DNA from 2 places in the Actinoplanes sp. CA-051413 genome. Region 2 is predicted to be linked to the other one. Evidence: predicted binding sites of a transcription regulator. Region 2 holds the regulator's gene; the other holds the start of a gene.

Region 1 (3,407 bases), 640 kb from region 2:
GTCGGTGATCTCCAGCCGCCGGCCGAACACCGTGTCGGCGGGCGCGTCGGTGTACACGTACGCGATCTCCGGGTCGGCGATCCGGCCCCCGACCGCCGCGGCGAACTCGGCGACCAGGTGCGAGCGGACCACGGCCGGGTCCGGGTCGTACAGGAAGGCACCGACCGGCCCGACCGGCGCGGCCTCGACGCCCGAGCCGGTCAGCTCGGCCCCGCCGGGCAGCAGCACGGCCCGCCGGGCGCACTCCGCGAGGGGCCCGCACCAGAAGGCGGCCTCCACCAGGTCGCCGTCGACGCTCACCCACTCGCCCTCGGCGCCGGCCGGCAGCAACGCGTGGTCGATGCCGGGCGCCAGCTTCAGGACCGTGCGCGGCACCCGTTCGGGCAGCGTGGCGATGAAGTCCCAGGACGGCGACCAGGACCGCGGATCCATCACCCGGCCGCGACCGGCCCGGCGCCGCGCCGGATCGGCGAACACCGCGTCGAACTGCTCCACCGGCACGGTCGTGGCGTCCGCGCACTCCACGGTGACCAGGCCGGCGAGCCCGGCGGCCTCGGCGTTGGCGGCGGCCAGGGCGGCGGTGAGCGGGTCCGCGTCCACCGCATGCACCCGGATGCCCCGGCGGGCCGCGGCCAGCGCGTCCGAGCCCAGGCCGCAGCCCAGATCGGCCAGGCTGCGGACTCCGGCCGCCGCGAGCCGGGCGGCCCGCCGGTCGGCGACCACCGCCCGGGTCGCCTGCTCCAGCCCCGGGCGGGTGAAAAGCATCGTGGCGGCGGCCGCGCCGAACTTCGCCGAGCCGCGCCGGCGCAGGTCGGTCTGGGTGAGGGCGGCGGAGGCCAGCTCGGGGGAGACCCCGCGGGCGCGCAGGGCGGTGGCCGCGGCCAGCGGCTCGCCGCCGGCGACGTCGGCGGCGGCCGCCAGAGCGGCAGACCCTTGGGCGGTACGCAGGGCAGCGAGCAGTTCGAGGTCCACGGCGAGTCATTCTGCTAGGAGGTGACGTGCTGGCACTCTGGTTGACGGAGTGCTAGTTCCGGCATAATCTCCGATTAGCACTCTCAACCTGAGGGTGCCAGCGCGCGCCCCATCCGGGATGCGCGCCTGCACCAGGCGGACCGGCACCCGCGACGACGGCCCCGCCCGGTGGCATGAGGCATCAGCCCGGCCTGTCCACTGGCCGGCGACAACACCTGTACCCAGGAGGGTATGCCCGTGACTACCGCGACAAAGGTTGCGATCAAGCCGCTCGAGGACCGCATCGTGGTCCAGGCGAACGAGGCCGAGACCACGACGGCGTCGGGCATCGTGATCCCCGACACCGCCAAGGAGAAGCCGCAGGAGGGCACCGTCCTCGCCGTCGGCCCCGGCCGGATCGACGACAAGGGCAACCGCGTTCCGATCGACGTGCAGGTCGGCGACACCGTTCTGTACTCGAAGTACGGCGGCACCGAGGTCAAGTACGCCGGCGAGGAGTACCTGGTGCTCTCCGCCCGCGACGTCCTCGCGGTCATCGAGAAGTAAGACCTAACCGACAGTGCTGACCGCCCTGGCCCGGCTCTCCGGTCCAGGGCGCCGGTGCGTTGAAGGGACCATAAATGGCGAAGATCCTCAGTTTCTCTGACGACGCCCGGCACCTGCTGGAGCACGGCGTCAACACGCTCGCCGACACGGTCAAGGTCACCCTCGGGCCGCGCGGACGCAATGTCGTCCTCGACAAGAAGTTCGGCGCTCCCACGATCACCAACGACGGTGTCACCATCGCCAAGGAGATCGAGCTCAGCGACCCGTACGAGAACCTCGGCGCGCAGCTGGTCAAGGAGGTGGCGACCAAGACCAACGACGTCGCCGGCGACGGGACCACCACCGCCACCGTGCTCGCCCAGGCGCTGGTCAAGGAAGGCCTGCGCAACGTGACCGCGGGCGCCAACCCGATCGCGCTCAAGCGCGGCATGGACCTGGCCGCCGAGGCCGTCTCCAAGGCCCTGCTGGAGAAGGCGGTCGAGGTCGGCGACCACAAGGCGATCGCCAACGTCGCCACCATCTCGGCCCAGGACGCCACCATCGGCGAGCTCATCGCCGAGGCGATGGACCGGGTCGGCCGCGACGGTGTCATCACCGTCGAGGAGGGCTCCGCGCTGAGCACCGAGCTCGACGTCACCGAAGGTCTGCAGTTCGACAAGGGCTTCATCTCCCCGAACTTCGTGACCGACGCCGAGTCGCAGGAGGCTGTCCTCGAGGACGCGTACCTGCTCATCACCACCCAGAAGATCTCCAGCGTCGAGGAGATGCTGCCGCTGCTGGAGAAGGTCCTGCAGGGCGGCAAGCCGCTGCTCATCGTGGCCGAGGACGTCGACGGCCAGGCGCTGAGCACCCTCGTGGTCAACGCCCTGCGCAAGACCTTCAAGGTCGCCGCCGTGAAGGCTCCCGGCTTCGGGGACCGCCGCAAGGCGATGCTGCAGGACCTGGCCATCGCGACCGGTGGCGAGCTCATCGCCCCCGAGCTCGGCTACAAGCTCGACCAGGTCACCCTCGACATGCTGGGCACCGCCCGGCGCGTCGTGGTCGACAAGGAGAACACGACCATCGTCGACGGTGGCGGCCGCAAGGCCGAGATCGACGACCGGGTCGCGCAGATCCGCAAGGAGATCGAGGCCTCGGACTCCGACTGGGACCGCGAGAAGCTCTCGGAGCGGCTGGCCAAGCTCTCCGGCGGCATCGCCGTCATCAAGGTCGGCGCCGCGACCGAGGTCGAGATGAAGGAGCGCAAGCACCGCATCGAGGACGCCATCGCGGCGACCAAGGCTGCGGTCGAGGAGGGCACCGTCCCCGGCGGCGGCGCCGCCCTGGCGCAGATCGCCTCGGTGCTCGACGACAACCTCGGCCTCACCGGCGAGGAGGCGGTCGGCGTGCAGATCGTCCGCAAGTCGCTGAAGGAGCCGCTGCGCTGGATCGCGCAGAACGCCGGCCACGACGGCTACGTCGTGGTGGGCAAGTCCGCCGAGCTCGGCTGGGGCCACGGCCTCAACGCGGCCACCGACGAGTACGTCGACCTGGTCGCGGCCGGCATCATCGACCCGGTCAAGGTGACCCGCAACGCGGTCTCCAACGCCGTGTCGATCGCGGCGCTGCTGCTCACCACGGAGAGCCTCGTGGTCGAGAAGCCGGCCGAGGCGGAGCCGGCCGCCGCGGGTGGTGGCCACGGCCACAGCCACGGCGGGCACGGACACCAGCACGGCCCGGGCTTCTGACCCGATTTCTGATTCGTCAGAGCAAAAGGGCGCGTCGCGTTTCAGCGGCGCGCCCTTTGTCGTGTGTGATGCGGGATTCGGGGAAAGAGGCGCGGATGATCGTGGTGGTGGAGGGGCCGACCGCGGCGGGCAAGACGTCGTGGTGCCGGCGGTACGTCGGCC
Region 2 (3,407 bases):
CGGCAGCGTCACGCGGCAGTGCAGGTCGTCGCCCTTGCGGGAGTAGACGTCGTGGGGGCGTTCGTGGATCTCCACGTACAGGTCGCCGGCCGTGCCGCCGCCCGGGCCGACCTCGCCCTGCTGGGCCAGGCGGATGCGCATGCCGTCCTCGACGCCGGCCGGGATCTTCACGGTCAGCGAGCGGCGGGTGCGGATCCGGCCGTCGCCGGCGCAGGTCGGGCAGGGCTGCGGGATGACCGTGCCGTGGCCCTGGCAGACCTGGCACGGGCGGGACGAGACGACCTGGCCCAGGAACGTGCGCTGCACCGACTGGACCTCACCGCGGCCACCACAGGTCTCACAGGTGGCCAGGTGGGTGCCGGGTGCGGTGCCCGCGCCGGAGCACTGGGTGCACAGGACCGCGGTGTCGACCGTGATCGGCGCCTCGACGCCGAAGGCCGTCTCGACCAGGTCGAGCTCCAGGCGCAGGATCGCGTCGGCGCCGGGCCGGGTGCGCGGCCGAGGTCCTCGGGAGCCACCACCGGCGGCCGTGCCGAAGAACGCATCCATGATGTCCTGGAAACCGACGAACGGGCCCGCCCCGCCGGGGCCACCCGGTCCGCCCGCGCCGCCGCCGCCCGGGGCCAGCGGGTCGCCACCGAGGTCGACGATCTGCCGCTTCTGGTCGTCCGAGAGCACCTCGTACGCCGCGTTGATGTCCTTGAACTTCTCGTGCGCCTCGGGGTCGGGATTGACGTCCGGGTGGTATTGACGGGCCAGCTTGCGGTAAGCGCGCTTGATCTCGTCGTCGGTGGCTTCCCGGCTGATCCCGAGAATTCCGTAATAGTCCTTGGCCACAGGGGTTCGAGTCCTCATGTCTGCCCAGCGCTGAGCGGTTCCGTCAGTTTTGTGCCAGCAAATCGCCAACGTAGCGTGCCACGGCTCGTACCGTGGCGATGGTGCCGGGGTAATCCATCCGGGTCGGCCCCAGCACGCCGAGCCCACCAACGATCGTCGTGCCCGGGCCGTAACCCGTGCTGACCACCGAGGCTGCCCGCAGGTTGTCGATCTCGTTCTCGTCGCCGATGCGGACCCGGGTGGTGCTCGGCTCCACCTCACCGATGAGCTTGAGGAGGATGACCTCCTCCTCCAGCGCCTCCAGGACCGGCCGCAGCGAGCCCTGGAAGTCCAGCACGCCGCCGCGGGTGAGGTTGGCCGTGCCCGCCAGAGCGAGGCGTTCCTCACTGCGCTCCACCAGTGTCTCCAGCAGCACCGAGGCGACGCAGGCCATCGTGGTGCGCTTCTCCGGGGCGCACTCGTCGACCAGCGTCTGCACCAGCGGCGGGGTGTCGGCCAGCTTCTGCCCGGTGAGCTTGGCGTTGATCACGCGGCGCATGTCGAGCACGTCGTCGCCGGGCGTCGGCCCGGGCAGCTCCACCAGGCGCTGCTCGACCCGGCCGGTGTCGGCGATCATCACCAGCATGATCCGGGTGGTGGAGATCGGCACCAGCTCCAGATGGCGCACCGCGGAACGGGCCAGGCTGGGATACTGCACGACGGCGACCTGGCGGGTGAGCTGCGCGAGCAGGCGCACCGTGCGGTGCACCACGTCATCGAGGTCGACCGCGCCGACCAGGAAACGCTCGATGGCCCGGCGCTCGGCCGGGCTCAGCGCCTTGACCCGGGAGAGCCGGTCGACGAAGAGCCGGTAACCGGCGTCGGTGGGCACCCGACCGGCACTGGTGTGCGGCTGCCGGATGTAGCCCTCTTCCTCTAGCACGGCCATGTCGTTGCGGACCGTGGCCGGTGAGACGCCCAGCTGGTGCCGCTCGACCAGGGCCTTGCTGCCCACCGGCTCCTGGGTGGCGACGTAGTCCTCGACGATGGCGCGGAGTACTTCGAGCTTGCGGTCGTCGAGACTCATGTCGTACCCCTCCACCTCTCAGCTGGCACTCCGCGAAGTCGAGTGCCAGTCTACGTCGCCCGCGCCCGCCGCGCGATGATCAGCCGTCAGGGCCCGGGCCACTTAGCCGACTGTCTATTCTCCGACGTCACCCGGGTGTTGCTCTCGCCACGTTCGACGTGCGGTCCTACCGTGTGCGCATGACTGAACCGCCGCGTCCGCCCGGTGAGGGCAATCCCTCGGATCCCACCGCGCCGCTCAACCCATATCCGGGTAACGATCCGACTCCCGGATCGGCCCCGCCGCCGCCCCCGGCGTACGGCTCCCCGCAGCCGCCGAGCTACGGCACCCCGCCGCAGCAGCCGCCGACCTACGGCACCCCGCCGCCCACCTCGGGTGCCGGCGGTTACGGCCCGCCGCCCAGCTCGGGTGCGGGTGGCTACGGCCCGCCGCCGAGCTCCGGCGCGGGTGGCTACGGCCCGCCGCCCGGCTCCGGTGCCGGTGGCTACGGCCCGCCGCCCGGCTCCGGTGCCGGCGGTTACGGCCCGCCGCCCGGCGCCTACGGCCAGCAGCCCGGTGGTTACCCGCCGGGTGGCTACGCGCCGGGCAACGACGACAAGACCTGGATCCTGGTCGCCCACTTCGGGGGCGCGGCCGGCGCGTTCCTCGGTGGCGGCTGCTCCGGCTGGATCGCGCCGCTGGTGGCGCTGCTGGCCAAGGGCAACCAGTCCCCGGTCGTACGGGCCGAGGCGGTCAAGGCGCTGAACTTCCAGATCCTCTGGTCGATCATCGCCATCGTCGGCTGGGTGCTGACCTGCATCGTGATCGGCTTCTTCGTCGGTATCGCGGCCTGGGCGATCGCCACGATCTTCGGCATCGTCGCCGGCGTGAAGGCGAACAACAACGAGCCGTATAACTACCCGATGACGGTCTCGCTCATCAAGTAGCGCTTCGATGGCGCCGGGCCCCGGCCCGGCGCCATCGGCGTCACGGCAGCAGGTCGCGGATCACGGCGTCGGCCAGCAGCCGGCCGCGCAGGGTGAGGACCACCCGGCCGGCCTCGTACGCCGCCGGGTCCAGCAGGCTGTCGGCCAGGGCCCCGGCCGCGCCGGTCAGCCCGGCCGCGTCCAGCGCGGTCAGCGGCAGGCCGTCGCGCAGCCGTACGCGCAACATCACGTCCTCGACGTGGCGGTCCGCATCGGTCAGGATCTCCCGGCCCTGCCCGGGCGACAGACCGGCCTCCACCCGCTTCGCGTACGCGGCCGGGTGCTTGACGTTCCACCAGCGCACCCCGCCGACGTGGCTGTGCGCGCCCGGCCCGAGCCCCCACCAGTCCCCGCCGGTCCAGTACAAGAGGTTGTGCCGGCAGCGGGCGTCCGGCGTCGTCGCCCAGTTCGAGACCTCGTACCAGGAGAAACCCGCCCCGCCCAGCGCCGCCTCGGCGGCCAGGTAGCGGTCCGCGGCCACGTCGTCCTCCGGGTACGGCAGCTCGCCGCGGCGCATCCGGGCCGCCATCCGCGTCCCG

Evidence for each region. Region 2 encodes HrcA, which represses chaperone genes, less so after heat shock. Its sites were predicted from a motif close to GGTTNGCACNCTCNNNNNGAGNGTGCNAACC; they were not measured.
Region 1: groES (co-chaperone GroES) is a predicted target of HrcA. The motif match lies at 1,045-1,075, and genes of this name have one in related genera.

What each region holds. Positions count from the first base shown of each region.
Region 1 is NZ_CP192100.1:1,021,820-1,025,226, forward strand. It holds gene ACQP2Y_RS04920 (class I SAM-dependent methyltransferase) at 1-972, opposite strand, end outside; gene groES (co-chaperone GroES) at 1,204-1,518, shown strand; gene groL (chaperonin GroEL) at 1,593-3,245, shown strand; gene ACQP2Y_RS04935 (hypothetical protein) at 3,341-3,407, shown strand, end outside.
Region 2 is NZ_CP192100.1:1,661,052-1,664,458, reverse strand. It holds gene dnaJ (molecular chaperone DnaJ) at 1-837, opposite strand, end outside; gene hrcA (heat-inducible transcriptional repressor HrcA) at 881-1,903, opposite strand; gene ACQP2Y_RS07930 (DUF4870 domain-containing protein) at 2,083-2,829, shown strand; gene hemW (radical SAM family heme chaperone HemW) at 2,870-3,407, opposite strand, start outside.